4 regions of the Glutamicibacter arilaitensis Re117 genome follow, and region 3 is predicted to be linked to each of the others. Evidence: riboswitches for the same ligand, from Rfam matches in the RefSeq annotation. Region 3 holds a riboswitch; each other region holds the start of a gene.
The links. A riboswitch is a leader RNA that binds a small molecule or an ion and turns the genes downstream of it on or off. The one in region 3 is predicted to bind S-adenosylmethionine.
Positions count from the first base shown of each region.

Region 1: it holds a riboswitch for S-adenosylmethionine, as region 3 does, so the genes downstream of both, AARI_RS01700 (acyl-CoA dehydrogenase family protein) here and AARI_RS18060 (flavin reductase family protein) in region 3, are expected to answer to the same signal.
Region 2: it holds a riboswitch for S-adenosylmethionine, as region 3 does, so the genes downstream of both, AARI_RS03410 (hypothetical protein) here and AARI_RS18060 (flavin reductase family protein) in region 3, are expected to answer to the same signal.
Region 4: it holds a riboswitch for S-adenosylmethionine, as region 3 does, so the genes downstream of both, AARI_RS04000 (O-acetylhomoserine aminocarboxypropyltransferase/cysteine synthase family protein) here and AARI_RS18060 (flavin reductase family protein) in region 3, are expected to answer to the same signal.

Region 1 is NC_014550.1:270,925-275,639, forward strand. It holds gene AARI_RS01690 (aliphatic sulfonate ABC transporter substrate-binding protein) at 1-685, opposite strand, end outside; gene AARI_RS01695 (ABC transporter ATP-binding protein) at 771-1,592, opposite strand; SAM riboswitch class I at 1,599-1,699, opposite strand; SAM riboswitch class I at 1,966-2,057, shown strand; gene AARI_RS01700 (acyl-CoA dehydrogenase family protein) at 2,073-3,404, shown strand; gene AARI_RS01705 (LLM class flavin-dependent oxidoreductase) at 3,458-4,715, shown strand, end outside.
Region 2 is NC_014550.1:641,649-646,363, reverse strand. It holds gene AARI_RS03430 (thiamine pyrophosphate-binding protein) at 1-326, opposite strand, end outside; gene speB (agmatinase) at 326-1,312, opposite strand; gene AARI_RS03420 (hypothetical protein) at 1,614-2,030, opposite strand; gene AARI_RS03415 (cupin domain-containing protein) at 2,168-2,731, opposite strand; SAM riboswitch class IV at 3,014-3,127, shown strand; gene AARI_RS03410 (hypothetical protein) at 3,144-3,410, shown strand; gene AARI_RS03405 (VIT1/CCC1 transporter family protein) at 3,466-4,569, shown strand; gene AARI_RS03400 (LOG family protein) at 4,632-4,715, opposite strand, start outside.
Region 3 is NC_014550.1:3,802,677-3,807,391, reverse strand. It holds gene AARI_RS18070 (PaaI family thioesterase) at 1-172, opposite strand, end outside; gene AARI_RS18065 (long-chain-fatty-acid--CoA ligase) at 188-1,795, opposite strand; SAM riboswitch class IV at 2,171-2,286, shown strand; gene AARI_RS18060 (flavin reductase family protein) at 2,380-2,880, shown strand; gene dnaB (replicative DNA helicase) at 3,536-4,715, shown strand, end outside.
Region 4 is NC_014550.1:771,528-776,242, reverse strand. It holds gene AARI_RS19575 (hypothetical protein) at 1-204, opposite strand, end outside; gene AARI_RS04005 (cystathionine gamma-synthase) at 415-1,638, opposite strand; gene AARI_RS04000 (O-acetylhomoserine aminocarboxypropyltransferase/cysteine synthase family protein) at 1,635-2,948, opposite strand; SAM riboswitch class I at 3,037-3,127, opposite strand; partial or broken gene AARI_RS03995 (LysR family transcriptional regulator) at 3,360-4,302, opposite strand; gene AARI_RS03990 (DUF1852 domain-containing protein) at 4,425-4,715, shown strand, end outside.

The DNA.
Region 1 (4,715 bases), 330 kb from region 3:
AGTCTTCGCGGGCATTCAGCGCACCGTAGGTGTTGAAATCAAGGTTGCGGTATACCAGCGAGGCGCCGTCTTCTTCGGCGGCGGCCATGATCGGATCCAAGCCGCTCCAAGCATCAACCGAACCATTGGCCAATGCGGTACGCCCGTCGGCATGCTGCAGGTTCTGCAGCTTGATGTCGTCTTCGCTGAGCCCGGCTTCTTCCAAGCTCTGCAGCAGGAAGAAGTACGGGTCGGTGCCCTTGGTGGCTGCGACGGTCTTGCCCTTCAGATCCTTCACGGAGCTGATCTTCGAATCCTTGCCGATCACCAGCGCGGCCCATTCAGGCTGCGAGTACAACGCGATGGTCTTGATCGGCGAACCGTTGGAGCGGGCCAGCAATGCGGCCGAACCTGCGGTGGAGCCCACGTCGATTGCGTCAGCTCGCAGCGCTTCGTTGGCCTTGTTGGAACCAGCGGACTGGATCCATTCAACGCTGACGCCGGATTCCTTAGCAGCTTCGTCCAGCCAGCCCTTCTCCTTGAGCACCAGGCTCAGTGGATTGTAGGTAGCGAAATCGATGGACAGCGTCTTGTCCGCGTTGGCGGCCGTAGCGTTTTCGCCGGCGCAACCGGCAAGCGCCGAGGTGCCAAGCAGCAGGGCGGCGGCGGACAATGCGGTACGGCGGGTGAAGCGGTTCGAAAGCATAGAAAATCCTAATAATGTGCGTGCAAGTGAGGTGGAAACTAGCCACTTGGGATGAAAACTCCAAGGCGCCGTGAGGCGCATGGGGCTAGTGATTGGTGGGATCGACGCCCAGCAGGCGCAACAGATGTGCGCGGTGTGCGGCAAACTGGCTGTCGGTGTGCCGACGCGGTTGAGCGGCGTGCAAGGACAGGTCCTCGATGACGCTTGCGGCGCCGGTGGTGCCGGCGCGGCCCAGGACAATGACCCGATCAGCGAGCGTCAAGGCTTCATCCACATCGTGGGTCACCATCAAAACGGTGGTGGGGAACGACTTGTGGATGGACAGCAGCAGGTCTTGCATCTTCAAGCGGGTCAGTGCGTCCAGTGCGCCGAAGGGTTCGTCTAGGAGCAGCACTCCTGGGCGGCGGGCCAATGCGCGGGCCAGCGATACCCGCTGGGCCATGCCGCCGGAAATTTCCCGTGGGCGCAGGTGCGCTGCGTGGCTCAATCCGGTGAGCTCGATCAGTTCATCGATGAGCGTCTCGCCGGCGGACTTTTCAGTGCCTGGTGCCAGCCCGAGGGCAATGTTTTCGCGAACCGATCGCCATGGCAGCAATCGCGGTTCTTGGAAAGCGACGGCGCACAGATCGTTGATGCCGTTCACATCGTGGTTGCCCGTGCGGATGGAACCGGTCGACGGGTGGTCCAGGCCGGATACCGAACGCAGCAGGGTGGACTTGCCGCAGCCGCTGGCACCGAGGATCGCGACGACCTGGCCCGCGGTTATCTGCAAGTTGATAGCCGCTAGTACGGTGCGGCTTTCCTTCTTGGTAGTAAAGGTGCGTGAGACGTCGGTGAAGCTGACATCCAATGCACCAGAAGAGGCGGCGCTTGTCCCCGTTGGGGGCGCTGCGTAAGTAAGAGCCATGATTCATCTCCATCGTTCCTGGCGGTAGCACCGGCCTGCGGAGGGTAGTCCGTAGGTGGTTGCTGCGGCGTCGTAGAGCCAGATCTCTCGGCCGCTCGGGATGGTTACTCATCCATTACAGGCATTCGAACGAATTGAACGCAAATCTTGCGTAACATGAAAAATATTCGATAACTACGTCACATGTGGAGGATATTTCGTTATTTATTTCATTAGATGCGTGTTTGGGCGACATTCGCCAATTCTGTGCAAGTCATCTTCGGTCTCACCGGCAATAGGTCGCGCAAGTGCCGTCCAACCCCGTGCGCATCGCGAGACGAAATGTGACTTCGGGGCTTGGAATCGCACGATTGTTACGGCTACAAATGGATACGACCCATCCAGAGCGGCTGAGAGATCTGGCTCGAAGACGCCGCAGCAACCACCCCAAGCGCGGGACGGTGCTACCGCCAGGACCGATGGAAAGAATTGAGAATTTTGATGCCTATTGGCCATTCGCCCAATGCCGACGGACTGGACTTCAACCAGCTCAGTGATCCTTCGCAGGCCACCGCGCTGGAACTGGACAATTTCGAAGAACAGCTTCCGACAAGGCAATTGCTGAAAATTACGCCGGGACCTAGCGCGGATGAGCAGTACGACCGGCTCGCTGGAATTTTCCGTCCGGTGTTCTCCCAGATCGCTGCGAACGCCAAAGACCGCGACCTGAACCGGGTGCTTCCCTTCGAACAGGTGGGATTGCTCAATCGCGAACGCTTCGGCGCGCTGCGACTTCCTGTGGCAGACGGAGGCTACGGGGCCCGGCTGTCAGATGTATTCCGTTTGCTCATCGAGCTGTCCGAGGCGGACTCCCACGTCGGACAGCTGTGGCGTGCGCACATCGCCTTCGTGGAAAACGTGTTGGCGCTGGATGACGAGGCGCTGCGCACGAAATGGATCGCGCGCATTGCCGCCGGCCAGATCATCGGCAACGCCTATACCGAACGCGGGGGCAATGCCCTGGGCACCTTGAACACCGCAGCCAGCCTCGTGGATGGCCGCTGGGTCGTCGACGGCGAGAAGTACTACTGCACGGGCACCATCTTTGCCGACTGGACCACCGTTGCCGTGTCCCACCCGGAACTGGCCGGACGCCAGATTGCGGTAGTCTCCACCCAGCGAAGCGGCGTGAAGATCCTTGATGACTGGGATGGCTTCGGCCAGGGGCTGACCGGAACCGGGACCACCGAGTTCCGCCAGGTCCCGGTGGATTGCTTCATGCCGCAGCAGACCAATGACTCCGAAGCTGCCATCTTCCAGCTGGTTCTCATGGCGGTGCAGGCGGGCATCGCCCGCGCGGCACTGAACGACCTGCGCCGTGCGGTGCAGTCGCGAACCCGCATCTTCACCACCGGTACCGGTGTCCCTGTTTACCAGGAACCCCAGGTGCTGCAGCTGGTGGGCGAAGTATCAGCGGAATCCTTCGCTGCTGACTCCGTAGTCATCGGAGCGGTGCTTGAAGTCGAAGCGGCTCTGGGCGATCCGGGGTTGAACGATGAAGAGCGCTATGCGGTCTGCGAGCTTGCCGCCAACCGCGCGCAAACCGTGGTCCAGCCGTTGGCTATCGGAGTGACCAGCAAGATTTTCGACGGGCTTGGAGCTTCGTCGACCAGAAGCGGCTGCAATCTGGACCGGCACTGGCGCAACGCGCGGACCATTGCCACGCATAACCCGGCGATCTACAAGGCACGCATCGTCGGGGACTACGAGATCAACGGGGTCCAGCCGCAGCGCCTGTCAGTTACCGGCGAAGACTCGACCCATCGGGCCTAGGGCCTGGCACAGACCAGCAACAATTCACTTAACCGATTTACGGGGGCACAACAATGAGCGAGAACAAGCGCGAGATCCTATTCAACGCATTCGATATGAACTGCGTGGTCCACCAGTCACCGGGCTTGTGGCGCCACCCGGATGACAAGGCATCGACCTACAACACCCTGGGCTACTGGACCCACCTGGCCAAGGTGCTGGAAAAGGGCAAGTTCCACGGGCTGTTCCTGGCAGATGTGCTGGGTACCTACGACGTCTACAAGGGCACCAATGTGACCCCGCTGAGCTCCGGCGCCCAGGCACCGGTCAACGACCCGATGATGCTGGTCTCGGCTATGGCCGCCGTGACCGAGAATCTGGGCTTCGGCGTCACTGCCGGCACCGCCTATGAGCACCCGTACGCCTTCGCCCGCCGCCTGGCCACCTTGGACCACCTGACCAATGGACGGGTGGGCTGGAACGTGGTTACCGGCTACCTGCCATCGGCCGCCCGCAACATGGGCCAGGAAGACCAGATGGAGCACGACGAGCGCTACAACCACGCCGATGAGTACCTCGAAGTGGTCTACAAGCTGCTCGAAGGCTCGTGGGAAGACGACGCGGTGCAAAACGACAAGGAAACCGGGATCTACACCGACCCGGGCAAGGTGCACCCGATCAACCACGAAGGCAAGTACTTCAAGGTTCCGGGCATCGCCATCACCGAGCCTTCCACCCAGCGCACCCCGGTGATCTACCAGGCCGGCGCTTCCAAGCGCGGCACCGAATTCGCGGCGTCGAACGCCGAGGCGATCTTCGTGAATTGCCCTACCCGCGACCTGCTCAAGGAAGCGGTTGCCAAGATCCGCGACGCCGCTGAGGCCGCGGGCCGTGGCCGCTACGACATCAAGGTCTTCGCCATGCAGACCATCATCACCGGCGAAACTTCCGAACTTGCCCAGGCGAAATTCGAAGACTACGCCTCCTACGTGGATATCGAAGGTTCGCTGGCACTGCTTTCGGGCTGGACCGGCATCGACATGTCCGTCTACGGGCCAGACGATGTCATCGGTGACGACGTGAAGTCCAACGCCATCCAGTCCTCGGTGGAAACCTTCAAGAAGGCCAGTGGCGATACCGGAAAGCCATGGACCATCCGCCAGCTGGCCGAATGGATCGGCGTCGGCGGATTCGGTCCGGTCTCCGTGGGCTCGGGCGCCGAGGTAGCCGAAAAGCTCATCGACTGGGTGGAGCACACCGACGTTGACGGCTTCAACCTGGCCTATGCCGTCACCCCGGGCACCTTCGAGGACGTCGTGGAGTACGTGGTTC
Region 2 (4,715 bases), 700 kb from region 3:
CCGTCCAATGGAATCTGGCTGGCGATGACGACCATGGGCACACCGGTGGCATAGGCCTCCTGCAAACCCGCCAGCGAGGTCAATGCGCCGGGGCCGGTGGACAGGAACAGGACACCTACTTCGCCAGTCGCGCGGGAGTAGCCATCGGCGGCAAACGCCGAGTTGTTCTCGACGCGCGAGGAGATGAAATCCAAACTTGAGCGCGAGAGCGCATCGAAGAGGCCCAAGGCGTGCTGCCCGGGGATGCCGAACACGGTTTTAGCACCGAGTGCGGTGAGGGTCTCGATGACCAGGTCCCCGCCATTGCGTTGAGGTTGCTCATTCATTAGCTATTCATTCCCTTACTGGCACGGAAGTCGCTGATCAGGCTGATCAAATCATAGGTGACATGCGAGGCCGCCACACCGGTCAGCTCTGCATGGTCATAGGCCGGAGCGACTTCAACGATATCTGCACCAACGATGTTCAGCCCACGCAAACCGCGCAGGATTTCAAGCAATTCGCGGCTGGTGATGCCGCCGGCTTCCGGGGTGCCGGTGCCCGGGGCGTGAGCCGGGTCAAGCACGTCGATGTCCACCGAAATGTACAGTGGGCGATTGCCAATGCGATCGCGCAGTTTGTCCACGATTTCACGTACGCCCTGGTAGTAGACATCGGAGCTGGTCACGATGCCAAAGCCGAAACGCTTGTCATCTTCCAAGTCTTTTTTGCCGTATAGCGGACCGCGGGTGCCGACATGGCAGATTGCTTCGGTGTCCAAAATGCCTTCTTCAACAGCACGGCGGAACGGAGTGCCGTGCGTATATTCAGCGCCGAAGTAGGTATCCCACGTATCCAGGTGCGCATCGAAGTGCAGCATGGCAACTGGTGCTCCAGCGCGCTGCGAAGCGGCACGCAGCAAGGGCAGCGCGATGGTGTGGTCGCCACCAACGGTGACGAGGGTGGAGCCATCGCTGGTCAGTTCCAGTGCCTCGTGTTCAATGGTTTCAATGGCCTCATTGATATTGAACGGGTTAACCGCCATGTCCCCTGCGTCAGCCACCTGGCTCTGCGCAAACGGCGAGGTATCTGTCGCCGGGTTGTAGGGGCGGATCAGGCGCGAGGATTCACGTACGTGGTTGGCACCAAAGCGGGCACCGGGACGATAGGAAACACCGGTATCAAACGGCACTCCGACAATCTTGATGTCGGCTTTCTCCACTTGGTCCAGTCGTGGAAGCCGGGCATAGGTGCCGCCTCCTGCATAGCGCGGAATCATCGCAGCATTGATGGGCCCTAGACGACCATTTTCCTCGATACGGATTTCCTTCATCGCAACTTCCTCCCCAAGACACAACAGCACAAAAGCCAGAGTTGTCTAATACGAAACTTCAGTTTTCTATTATGCTATTTTGTCTGCTGGATCACGTCAAGATCAGGCTTCCTCCGCCACAAGAATCCAGGAGAAATGTAGAACGCCGCCACCCGGGATTGGGTGGCGGCGTTCGCTTCAACTATGTTCTTGGCGTTCAGCTGGCAGAACTACGATTCTGCTGGGCAAGCACTTCCAGCGCGTGGTGCCAAAGTCTTGGAGTTTTGACTATATTTCAGGCTATTTCGCCCAATGAAGATGATCAGCTCTCGTCAGAGTGCTTCTTGCTGGCTTTAACCAGCGCACGATCGACCTCATGGATACCTAGGCAAAAACCTGCGGACATGATCAGTGACTTGATAGTCAGTTCAGAAAGATCATCGGCTACGTACACCAGCTGAACTGGTCCAGCCAAGATCAGCAAGACCCCGGTCCACAACATATAGACCCACGAGGTATGCGCTTGGGCCATCAGTGGGAAGCGTGCGCGGCGGCGAATCGTGCGCACCCCGATGGTCACGATCACGATCGCCAGAATCGCAGCGCCGATGAAAAAGAAATTGCGCTGGGTGCGGATCCAGGTCAGGGTGGTGCCGACAAGGACACCGAAAAGTATCGAAGCCCACCAGCTGATGCTGCGCAATTGGTCATGCGTTGTGGTCGGTTCCCGTGTTTTCACACCTCTCCCATCACTTATCGATCCCAGCGCCCAAATCAACGCAATGCTTCTAGAATACGCGGTTTGCCGGCCCACCAGCCAACGCAAGGCTGCGCAGGGACTGTCCCACCTCCAGAACAGAAGCTGGAGACGGACAACTAGAGAATCAGCGTCCAGGTAACCACGGCGGTCTGGTCGGACTCGTTCTCCCAGCTGTGCGGCTCACGGCCGGGGAAAGTTATAGTGTCGCCAGCTTCGAGTTCCACTCGTTGATCAGGTAATACGAGCACGAACCTGCCGCCAATCACATGCAGCACTTCCAGCTCGCAATCCACCGAATACAGTTCCGCTTCGCCGGTGCCCTTCGGCGCGATCTCGGCACGGATCATCTGCACCCGCTTTTCGCTGCGAGGCGTAACCAGCTGCTCCGTGATGCCATCACCGCCGAGGGAAACGCGAGGAGCCTGCTCCAGTCGCACAAGTTTGGTTTCCGGAACTTCAAAGAGCGTACCGACTTCAATGCTCAGTACTTCGCACAGCCGCAAGAGGGTCGAGACCGACGGGCTGGTCAGGTCGCGCTCGACGCGTGAGAGGAAGCCCTTGGTCAGTCCCGAAAGCTCGGCGACTTGGTCAATGGTCATGCGCTGGGTTTGGCGCACCCCGCGCAGCCGCGCGCCAATATTGATCGCTGCACCGGTTGGTTCAACTGGCAAGGTTTTCATCGTTTGGCTCCATCGACGATTCTCATAGCGGCAAAGCCCAATCCATTTCGGTTTCAAGGCCTGCGGAGCAAGTTTACCAATGGTAAACACGCGGTGATCTCTATCGGCATTCATTCTGCCCCGTTCACCCCACCGAAGATGCCTAGGGAACTGCCTATGAGTCGTGAACAGCTCGATGGCCTGGTGTGCCGACTGCATCTGGTTCCAGCAGCGAAGCGGCAGTCATATTTCGCCCCATGACTTCTTCAAGTCCCCACCCCGGCAGTAGCATCAGAATTGTTGCTTCACGAGATGCGGCGCCAAGCTCCGACTGGCCGCACACCAACCCCAAGTTCATGGGTGGTTCGGATGAGGAAGCGGTCCGCGCATCAACAGTTGCACGGGCAAGAGCTCGCCAGAGAGATGCAGCCCCATGACGTATCCAATCCTGCCAATCATCGACCGCCAGACCGGACAGGTGCAGTTCAAAGCCGAAGGCCACTGGCATATCCGATATGTAGCGGATCCGCTGCGGCTTGAACGACTCCTTGCCCGGGGCGTGAGACGGCCGATCTTCGACCCGGAAACATCAAATTTGCTGCTCGTAGTGCCAGCAATCGCAGATCCTGCAGGCAAGAAATTTGCTTTTAGCCTTGCCAAATTCCCAAGCAACGGAGCCCTGACTAAACTGGGTAGCTGATCCGACCCACGGGTTTCATTGGGAAACTCCATGTACTAGGAGAGTCATCTTCACGATGTCACAGCACTCAGCAAGCGAACCAAGCAAAACTCAGATTAAGCGATGGCGGCAATACCTCGCCGACGAAATCGCCGAAGGGGCCATCTACCGTGCCCTCGCGGAGAAGAAAACCGGGCAGGAACGGCAGATCCTCTTAGGCCTGGCCGAAGCCGAAACACGCCACGAAGAACACTGGCGGACCAAGCTCGGCGGACACGTCAAAGACGTTCGTCCATCCTTGCGCCGCACCATGCTGCGTTTCCTGGCACTGCACTTGGGCTCGGTGTTCGTGCTGGCCATGGCCCAGCGCTCGGAAAGCAGCTCCCCCTACCGTGATGACAAGGATGCCACCGCACAGATGGCAGCCGACGAACAGGTCCACGAGGAAGTAGTCCGTGCGCTGGCTACCGCTGGCCGCGCACGTCTTTCAGGCAACTTCCGCGCCGCGGTCTTCGGTGCCAACGATGGGCTGGTTTCCAACCTGGCGCTGATCATGGGTATCGGCGCCACCGGTGTCTCGGCAACCTTCGTGCTGTTCTCCGGCGTTGCTGGTTTGCTGGCCGGTGCGCTGTCCATGGCCGCTGGCGAATACGTCTCAGTACGTTCCCAGCGCGAGCTGCTGACCGCTTCGCGCCCAACCCAGGTCACGCTCACTGCAGCCCCGAACCTGGACCTCGATGCCAACGAGCTGCTGCTGATCTACAAGGCCCGAGGAATGAGCGATGAGGATGCCGAGCACCGTGCGGCCGAACGCATGGGCATGTTCACCTGTGACTGCAATCCCGGCTTCTCGTTGAACCCAGAAGGCCGCAGCGCAGAACTTGAAAAAGAACATGAAGAGCTGGGATCGGCGACCGGAGCGGCCACTACCTCGTTCTTCCTTTTTGCGTCCGGCGCTATTGTGCCGATCCTGCCTTATATCTTCGGCCTATCCGGCCTGAGCGCAGTCATCATCTCCGTGGTGCTGGTTGGCATCGCCTTGATGATTACCGGCGGCATCGTCGGCTTGCTCTCCGGCGCGTCCCCATTCAAACGAGGCCTGCGCCAGCTGGCCATCGGCTGGGGAGCGGCTGCCGTCACCTATTGCTTGGGCCTGATCTTCGACGTCAGCGTCAGCTAGCGGCCCGACACCTTGCGCATGCCGGTACAGCTTCGCCTGTACCGGCATTTTCCATGCCTGATTCAGCTGCCCTGTGGATGCCGGGTGCGCCGGCGCAGCGTCGTCATGGATTCGATGAACGCCATGGCTTCTTCGGCCGTATCCAC
Region 3 (4,715 bases):
CGATCATCGAGGCGTACACGCCGCCATGGACCACGCCCCACGGGGTGTGGTGGTTCTCGTCCAACGTCGCGTGGGCACGTACTTCAGTGGCAGTGATTTCATCGAATTCCAATCCGATGCTTGCGCTGAATCGGCTGGTCTTGTCGGGAATCCGTGGTGCTGGCTTATCCAATTACTGGTCCTCGGGCTAGTTCGTTGTGCTGTCTTCGAGCGCCTGGGCGCGCAGGACATTCTTCTGCACCTTACCAGTGGAGGTGCGCGGCAGATCCTGCGGGAAGACGATGGTGCGCGGCACCTTGAATCCGGCCAGCTTTTCGCGGGCGAAGCCGATCAGGGTTTCGGCATCCAGGGTGGATCCGCTGGCGCGGATGACATAAGCCACCGGACGCTCACCCCATTTCTCATCGGCGACGCCGATGACTGCAAGATCCAGCACCTCTGGATGCGACGCGAGGGCCTGTTCCACCTCGATGGTGGAGATGTTCTCGCCGCCGGAAATGATGATGTCCTTGGCCCGGTCGCGCACCTGGATGTAGCCGTCCGGGTGCATGACGCCGAGGTCGCCGGTGTGGAACCAGCCGCCATGGAAAGCTTGGGCGGTGGCCGCTTCGTCGCGGTAGTAGCCGATCATGACGTTATTGCCGCGCAGCACGATTTCACCCATGGTCTGCCCATCCGCCGGCACATTGTTCATGTTCTCATCAACAATGCGCGCGGACTCGGCGGTGATCATGCCAACGCCTTGGCGTGCCAGTTTCGCGGCCCGGCCCGGGCCATCGAGCTCATCCCATTCATCCTGGTACTCGCAGACCGTGTACGGCCCGTAGACCTCGGTGAGCCCATAGACGTGGACGACCTCGATGCCCAGCTTCTGCAGCTTGGAGATGATTGCCGGTGACGGGGGAGCGCCTGCGGTGGTGATGCGCAGCGGGGAATCGAGCTGGTGGGCGCGGGTGGAGTCGGCGATGATGGAGCAGACGGTCGGGGCGCCGCACAGGTGGGTGGTCCCCAGATTCTCGATGGCATCCCAAACAGCATCTTCTCGCACCCCGCGCAGGCTCAGGTGGGTGCCACCGGCCGCCGTGACCGCCCACGGGGTGCACCAGCCATTGCAGTGGAACATCGGCAGAGTCCACAAGTAGCGGGTTTGTGCGGTGAAGCCCTGGTGGTGCGCTTCGCCCAAGGAGTTCAGGTAGCTGCCGCGGTGCGAGTAGAGCACGCCCTTGGGCTTGCCGGTGGTGCCCGAGGTGTAGTTCAGGGTGATCGGAGCCCGTTCGTCAGCGATCGCGTAGGGAAGCTTTTCATCGGAGGCTTCGGCCAGCAGCTCATCCAGGGTGGCATCGACCTGGACGTTTGGGCGTGCTCCGTCATATTGGTCATCGGTGATCTCGATGAGGGCATCCAGCGTCGGGTTCTCCCGGCGCAGGGTCTCGGCGTTTTCCAGCAGTTCGGTATCGGCGAGCATCAGCTTCGCCTCAGAATGATCAACGATGTACTGCAGTTCGTGGGCCGAAAGCCGGGTGTTCAGGGCAATGAGCACGCCACCGGCCAGCGGCACGGCGTAGTGCGCCATGAGCATCTCTGGAGTGTTCGGCGCCAGTACGGCGACGCGGTCACCGGGCTCAATGCGTGCTTTGAGCGCTTGGGCAAAGCGGTGCACTCGTGCTTCGAACTCGTTATAGGAATAGCTGCGGGTTCCATGGATGACGGCGCTTTTATTCGGGTAGACCTCGGCGGTGCGTTCCAGGAAGCGCAGTGGGGTCAATTCTGAATGGTTGGCCTGAATCTCTACCATGGTGTGGCTATTCCTCAATCGTCATCGCGGGTACGGTCAACATTAAGCAGGAGTGTGACTCAACGCACTCTGTGACCAATAATGGCATGAACCTCGGCGTCATGCGGAGAAACCAAGTTTCATTACGGTGGGCGGTAGGGAATTCGCGGCAGGGCTCTAGTTTCCGGAAGAATGCTGATCTCATGCCGATTCGGCGGTCGCGGGGCCTTGCTGCGCTCGTCGGCCGGAAGGTTCTAGCGACAACGTCATTCAACGAATAAAAGACTGCCAAATGCGCGCTAGTGACGGGTTGAATCGAACATTTCTTTAAATATTGCGATTTGCGAAGTGAAATGTTTGACGCTTCTTCGTCATGGGCCATATCGTTTTAATCAGAATCAAGAGCATCAGCTATAAGCCCTGGCTTGCTGATCGGCAACCCTCTCAACGGTAGTGGGGTGCTCCAGGTGAGGATTCGGTTCCACACAAATGTGCTGGAACAAGTACCGCACACGGCGCGGGATTTCAGCTCAAGCGGCTTCGGGTAACAAGAAGCCTTAGCTTGCGAGCTACTGCGCGGTGGGCAAGACCGAAGGAATCGAGCCATGTCATTGAATCTTGAACTTGACCCGTTGACCCTACGCAAGGTATTCGCTCAGCACCCCTCGGGCGTAGCCGCCCTTTGTGCTGAATTGGACGGCGAGAAGACCGGCATTGTCGCTTCATCGTTTACCGTTGGCGTTTCCCTTGAACCTGCATTGGTAATGTTCGCGGTGCAGAAATCCTCGAACACCTGGCCCAAGCTGCGCGACGCTGGTCGCATTGGTGTCTCGGTGCTCAGTGAACGCAATGACGGTGTTTGCGCGCAGATTGCTTCGAAGAATGGCGATCGATTCCGCGGTATCGAAACCACCGGCACAGATCAGGGTGCGCTCTTTGTTGACGATTCCACGCTTTGGCTGGAGACCTCAATCTACAACGAAGTCGAAGCAGGCGATCACTGGGTAGTTCTTTTGGAAGTTCATGGGCATCGCACCTCAGGGCACCTGCCACAGATCTTCCATGATTCGCAGTTCCACTCGCTGCCAGTTCCTGAACTGGTATAAAACCCTCTTAGCTTTCAGCGCCGGCTGGTTCATTTAGTTGATCCAGTCGGCGCTGTTTGTTTTAAGCGCGCGCCTGTTCGCCTCACCGTTACGCACAATAAGTTATCCACCGGACCCTGGGGTACGAGGGCCGCCGATTGTGGACTATTCACGGTTTTGACGTATTCGGATGAATTTAATCCGGGATGACTAAGGGTTTTGTGAAACTTCGAGTATCCACAAGGATATCCACAGAACTGTGGACTGGGGGTGGGGAAATGTGCACAAGGAGCGAAAAACCCCGGAAACTGGGTGATTTTGGGTGTTGATAACTCTGGGCGTGATGCCGTGACCTTCAATGAATATACTTTCTGTCCACAGGTGTGTAAACCGAAAAAGCCTAGTCACATCCAGTTTGATAGGTACAAAGTGGGGTAATCCACAGAGTTCTCCCCAGACAGTGAACAGGGACGTCCACAGGTACAGCGTGGTTATCCACATATTCTGTGGATAATGAGGTTTACGCCTGTTAATAACACCCCTACTGTTGGCTTTGGGAGAGAAATATCCACAGGCGCTTAATATCCAAATGTCCGTGTCGACTGACATGATGGAGCGTTGCCATGAGGCAGGGAGAATTTTTCTCAGCGGGTCAATAGGGATGGAAGTGTCTGCAATGAGTGCTGAGCCGGTTTATGAAGGACGAGAATCCGACGCAGGGCGTAAGCCGCCACAGGATGTTGAGGCCGAAATGTCGGTCCTCGGCGGCATGATGCTCTCCAAGGACGCCATTGCTGATGTGGTCGAAGCCATCCGTGGCACCGACTTCTATCGCCCGGCCCACGAATCCATCTATGAGGCGATTGTTGACCTCTATGGTCGCGGCGAACCAGCTGATGCGGTGACAGTTGCCGACTTGCTGACCAAGCGCGGAGAGATTTCACGCATTGGCGGTGCAGCATACCTGCATAACCTCATCCAGCAGGTTCCAACTGCAGCCAACGCAGGGTACTACGCAGAAATCGTGCGTGAACGTGCTGTGCTGCGCCGATTGGTCGACGCAGGTACCCGCATTGTCCAGATGGGTTATTCGCCAGATGGTGAAGTTGACGCCATCGTCAACGAAGCCCAGGCAGAGGTTTACAAGGTTGCCGAAAACCGCAACAGTGAAGACTACGTGCGCCTCTCGGACATCATCGAAGATACGGTCGATGAAATTGAGAATGCGGCGAATGCTGGTGACGGCATTACCGGCGTACCTACCGGATTCTACGAATTCGATGAACTGACCCAGGGACTTAAGGGCGGCCAGATGATCATCATCGCCGCACGTCCTGCAGTGGGCAAGTCGACCTTCGCCTTGGACTTCGCCCGTTCGGCTGCCATCAGGCACAATATGGCTACCGTCTTCTTCTCCTTGGAAATGGGCCGCAATGAAATTGCGATGCGCTTGCTCTCCGCCGAAGCATCTATCCAGCTCCAAGATCTGCGCAAGGGTTCTGTCGAGGATGCCCAGTGGACCAAAATTGCCACCACGATGGGTCGATTGAACGAAGCCCCGTTGTTCATCGATGATTCTCCGAATATGTCCATGATGGAAATCCGCGCCAAGTGCCGTCGCCTGAAGCAGCGCAATGAGTTGCGCATGATTGTCTTGGACTACTTGCAGCTGATGAGCTCGGGCAAGCGCGTGGAATCACGCCAGCAGGAAGTTTCCGAATTCTCGCGTAACCTCAAGCTGCTGGCCAAGGAACTCGACGTTCCGCTGATTGCACTTTCGCAGTTGAACCGTGGCTCGGAACAGCGGACTGATAAGAAGCCGATGATCTCGGACCTTCGTGAATCGGGCTCGATCG
Region 4 (4,715 bases), 830 kb from region 3:
GTTGATCCGCAAATTCTGCGCCGGATCCAACCCCGGCGGCAACAGCACCATCGGCCGGCTCCCAGGGATCTTCACCGCCTGGAACAACCCGCAATGCCTGGCCGTATGGTGAATCAAGCAATTCAACACCGCAGACTTGATATCAGTGCGCCCGCCCTTCTCCCACGGATCCAGATGATCCGTTTCGCACCTCTGCGCCGGCATGCTGCACCCGGGATCGGAACAGCCTCGATAGGCTGCCCGGAGTGCTCGGACTTGTGCCTTAGACCAAGTCAGCGAGGTTGATCTCGGCGCGTAGCTGAGCCTCGATATGCTCGATGAGCCGATTGAGAATTCCGATCATGATTCCACCCTTCCCCAACTACTATTCTCCAGGGAAGGGGCGCGCCGCCCGATCATCGCGGACCGAAATGATCAGGCGTTTTCTAGGGCCTTCTCGCGCACGACGGCGGGCTTGTGTACCGGCTGGGTCGCCCGGGCGGCGGCCAGGCCGCGTTCCAGATCAGCAATCAGGTCGTCGGCTTCCTCGATGCCCACCGAGAGGCGGACCAGGTTGGCCGGGATTTCCAGCGGGGTGCCGATCAGCGAAGCATGGGTCATTTCGCGCGGATAGCAGACCAGGGATTCCACCCCGCCCAGGGAGACCGAGAGCTGGAAGTACTCCATGGATTGGGCGAAGGCGCGGGCGGCGGCTTCATCAGAGAGCTGCAAGGAGAGGATCCCGCCAAAGCCGCGGCCGGCCGCGGACTGGGATTTGGCCAGCTCGTGGCCCGGATGGCGTTCCAGTCCCGGGTAGTAGACGCGGGTGACTTCGGGCTGGTCATCGAGCCAGCGGGCCAGGGTGGAGGCGGTAGCCCCGTGGCGTTCCATGCGCAGGCCCAGGGTCTTCAGCCCGCGGGCGGCCAGGTAGGAATCCTGCGGACCGGAGACCGCTCCCCCGGCGAACTGCTGGTAGCCCACGGCTTCGGCCAGGCTCTGCCCGCGGTGCAGGTGGTCGGCCACGATGACAGCGCCACCGAGCACATCGGAGTGCCCGCCGATGTACTTGGTGGTGGAATGGACCACCGCGTGGGCGCCGAAATCCAGCGGCCGCTGCAGGTACGGGGTGGCGAAGGTGTTGTCCACCACCAGCAGGGCGCCGTGCTCGGCCGCGATGGCTGCCCAGCCGGCCAGGTCGGCGATGCCCAGCAGCGGGTTGGACGGGGTCTCCACCCAGAGCAGCGCGGTGTTCGGGCGCACCGCGGCGCGCACCGCATCCAGGTTGGTGATGTCCACCGCGGAAGAGGTGATCCCCCATTTGCCGTGCAGCTTGGAGATCAGCCGGTTGGTGCCGCCGTAGCCGTCGGCGCCCAGGATGATGTGGTCGCCCGGTTCCAGCACTGCGCGCAGCAGTGCGTCTTCGGCGGCGATCCCCGAAGCGAAGGAGAAGCCGGCGGCGCCGCCTTCCAGCGCGGCGAGCTGGGATTCGAAGCCGTTGCGGGTCGGGTTGGAGCCGCGCGAGTACTCGTGCCCGGCGCGCAGCACGTTGATGCCGTCCTGGATGAAGGTGCTGGTCTGGTAGATCGGCGGGATCACCGCACCGGTGTGCGGATCCTTGTGCTGGCCGGCGTGCACGGCCAGGGTGTTGAAGCCGCTCATGCGAAACTCACTTCCTTGGTGCCGGCGGTGGCCTGGGTTGCGGCCAATGCAAGATCCAGCGATTGGGTGATATCTGCGAGCAGGTCGGCGGGGTCTTCCAATCCCACCGACAGGCGCAGGGTGGAGGTGTTCAGGCCGGCGTCGGCCAGCTGCTGCTCCGAGAGCCGGCAGTGCGTCATGGTCGCCGGGTGGGAGACCATGGTGCGGGTGTCCCCCACATTCGCGGCCAGGGAAATCAGCTTGAGCCCGTCGATCACCGGGGAAACCAGGGATGGGTGGGCCAGCTCGATGGCCAGCACGCAGCCGGTGCCCTTCGGCGCCAGCGCCCGGGCCAGCTCGTGGCTGGGGTGCTCGGGCAACGACGGGTGGTGGATGGCGGCAATGCCCGGATACTCGGCAAGCGCGTCGATCAGCCTGGTGACGCTGCGCTGCACGTGGGCGGCGCGCACCGGCAGGGTCTCGATGCCTGCCAGGATGCCCTGGGCGCTGGCCGGGGCCAGGGTCGGGCCCAGGTCGTGCAGGAACTTGGAGCGCACCAGCATCGCGTAGGCGGCCGGTCCGTGGCGCTCAAGCAGCGACGTGCCATTCAGCCGCACCCGCGGGGCGGCGATCTGCGGCCAGCGGGAGGAATCGGAGAAGTCGAAAGTTCCCGAATCCACCACTACCCCGCCGAGCACCGAGCCGTGCCCGGCCAATCCCTTGGTGGCCGAGTGCACCACGATATCCGCACCGAGTTCCAGCGGGCGCACATTCAGCGGCGTGGCCAGGGTGTTATCGACAACCACCGGGATGTTGCGCTCGTGCGCGATCGCCGCAATGGCCGGGATGTCGGCCACGGTGCACAGCGGGTTGGAGACCGACTCCAGGAAGAACGCCCGGGTGTCCGACTCAATGGCAGCGGCCCAAGCGGACGGATCGGCCTGGTCGACAAAGCTGACGCGGATCCCGAAGTCCGCGAAGGTGTCGGTGAACAGGTCCACGGTGCCGCCGTAGAGCGAGGAGGAGGCCACGATGTGCTTGGGTCCCTGGGTCAGGGCAAGCAGGGACAGGGCCACGGCGGCCTGCCCGGTGGCGGTGGCCACCGCGTGGGCCCCGCCTTCCAGGGCGGCCACGCGCTGTTCGAGAATCGAGACGGTGGGGTTGCCGGTGCGCGAGTAGGTGAAGCCGGCCTGGCGCAGGGCGAACTTCTCGATCGCTTCGGCATGCGATGCGAATTGGTAGGCCGCGGAATTGTGCAGTGGCGGCAGCATCGGGCGGAAGTCTCCGCTCGGGCGGTACCCTGCGTGCACCGCGTCGGTTTCCTGGCTCATGGCTCCTCCTCGTTTCTCTGCGAGGGAGTGCACCGATTGGCATCGTGCGGCGGCACGAAGCACAGTACGCAAAAACGCGTTCGGAACTGCTCCATCGTTCCTGGCATTAGCACCTTTCGGTTTCCCGATGGTTGCTGCGACGTCAACGAGCCAGATCTCTTAGTCGCTCTTGATGGTTTGTTGTTCCTCCATGGTTGGCCATGGGCCGCAAACGGTGCAAGCGTTATCGGGCGGCCGGCTTCATACAAGGCCGCCAGGCTTCATATGACTTCTCGTTGTCATGATGACGCGGTGACCGGCAGCACTTTATGACGCGAAGTTTTGAGATGAATCGGCGTGATGTAGAGGTTTTGCTGGAAGTTTGTGACGATGTGCCGGTGCTCGGTGACCGGGAGTTACGCCACTGGCGGCTCAGCCGAGCACTTCTACCCCGAAGCTGGCGACCACGGTGCGCACTTCTTGCAGGTAGCGCTGGGCCTGGTCGGTGAGCGGGATGGCGGCGTGGTCGATCCAGCCGATTTCGATGCGCTCCTCGATGGCCAGCGGGATGGCCACGATGGAGGGGGTCCAGCTCGTCGCTGATGATGCCGGTGGAGATCGTGTACCCGCCCAAGCCGATCATGAGGTTGAAGATGGTGGCGCGGTCCGAGACCTGGATTTCGCGCTGGCTGGAGCGCGTGGAGAGCACCTCTTCGGCGAAGTAGAACGAGTTGTTCGCCCCCTGGTCGAAGGTCAGCCGGGGCAGGTCTTCGAGGTCTTCGAGCGTGACCTGGGTACGGGTGGCCAGCGGGTTGCTGCGCGAGATGAAAATATGCGGATCGGCCAGGAACAGCGGGTGGAAGACCAGCCGGGATTCGCGCAGCAGCTTGTCGATGACCTTCCGGTTGAAGTCGTTGCGGTACAGGATCCCGATGTCGCTGCGCAGCGTGCGCACGTCCTCGATGATCTGCTCGGTGCGGGTCTCGCGCAGCGAAAACTGGTACTCCTCGGCCCCGCTGGCCTGCACCATCCGCACGAAGGCATCCACCGAAAAGGAGTAGTGCTGGGTCGAGACGCCCAGCAGCCGCCGGGCTGAGGGTCGGCCGAGATATCGATGTTCAAGAAGCTCCACCTGCTCGAGCACCTGCCGGGCGTAGCCCAGGAATTCTGCGCCTTCGGCGGTGAGTGTCACTCCCCTGGCCGAGCGCATCAGCAAGGTGCGCCCCACCCGTGATTCAAGTTCCTTCATCGCTGAGGACATGCTGGGCTGCGCGACGTAAATGAGGTCGGCGGCAGCCGAGATCGACCCCTCCGAGGCGACCGCCACGAAATAGCGAAGTTGCTGCAGCGTCAATCCATTTGTTCCCTGTACCATAGCCAGAGTCTATATGAATCCATAGTTATATCGAGTTACCCGATATCAAGAATCTCCCTGCATGATTGACGCATCGACTTCCCCTCGGCCTGCCCAGGCCTCCCAAATACAGATTGGCCATCATGGCAGACGCATTAAATTTCAGCATTAGCACCACCAGATTCGACGAGAATTACTCCCCTTCGACAAATTCGCGAACCACGACAAACTTCGCTAATTTGGCACGCGGAGAGCGCCGCGAAGAGAACCTGCGCAATGCCCTGACGATGATCAACCGCCGGTTCAATTCCTTGGCTCACTGGGACAATCCCCAGGGCGACCGTTATTCTCTGGAATTGGAAATCATTTCCGCAAATGTGCATTTTTCTGCCGATAATACCGACAAGCAATTTCCTCTTTTAGAAGTGCTTGAA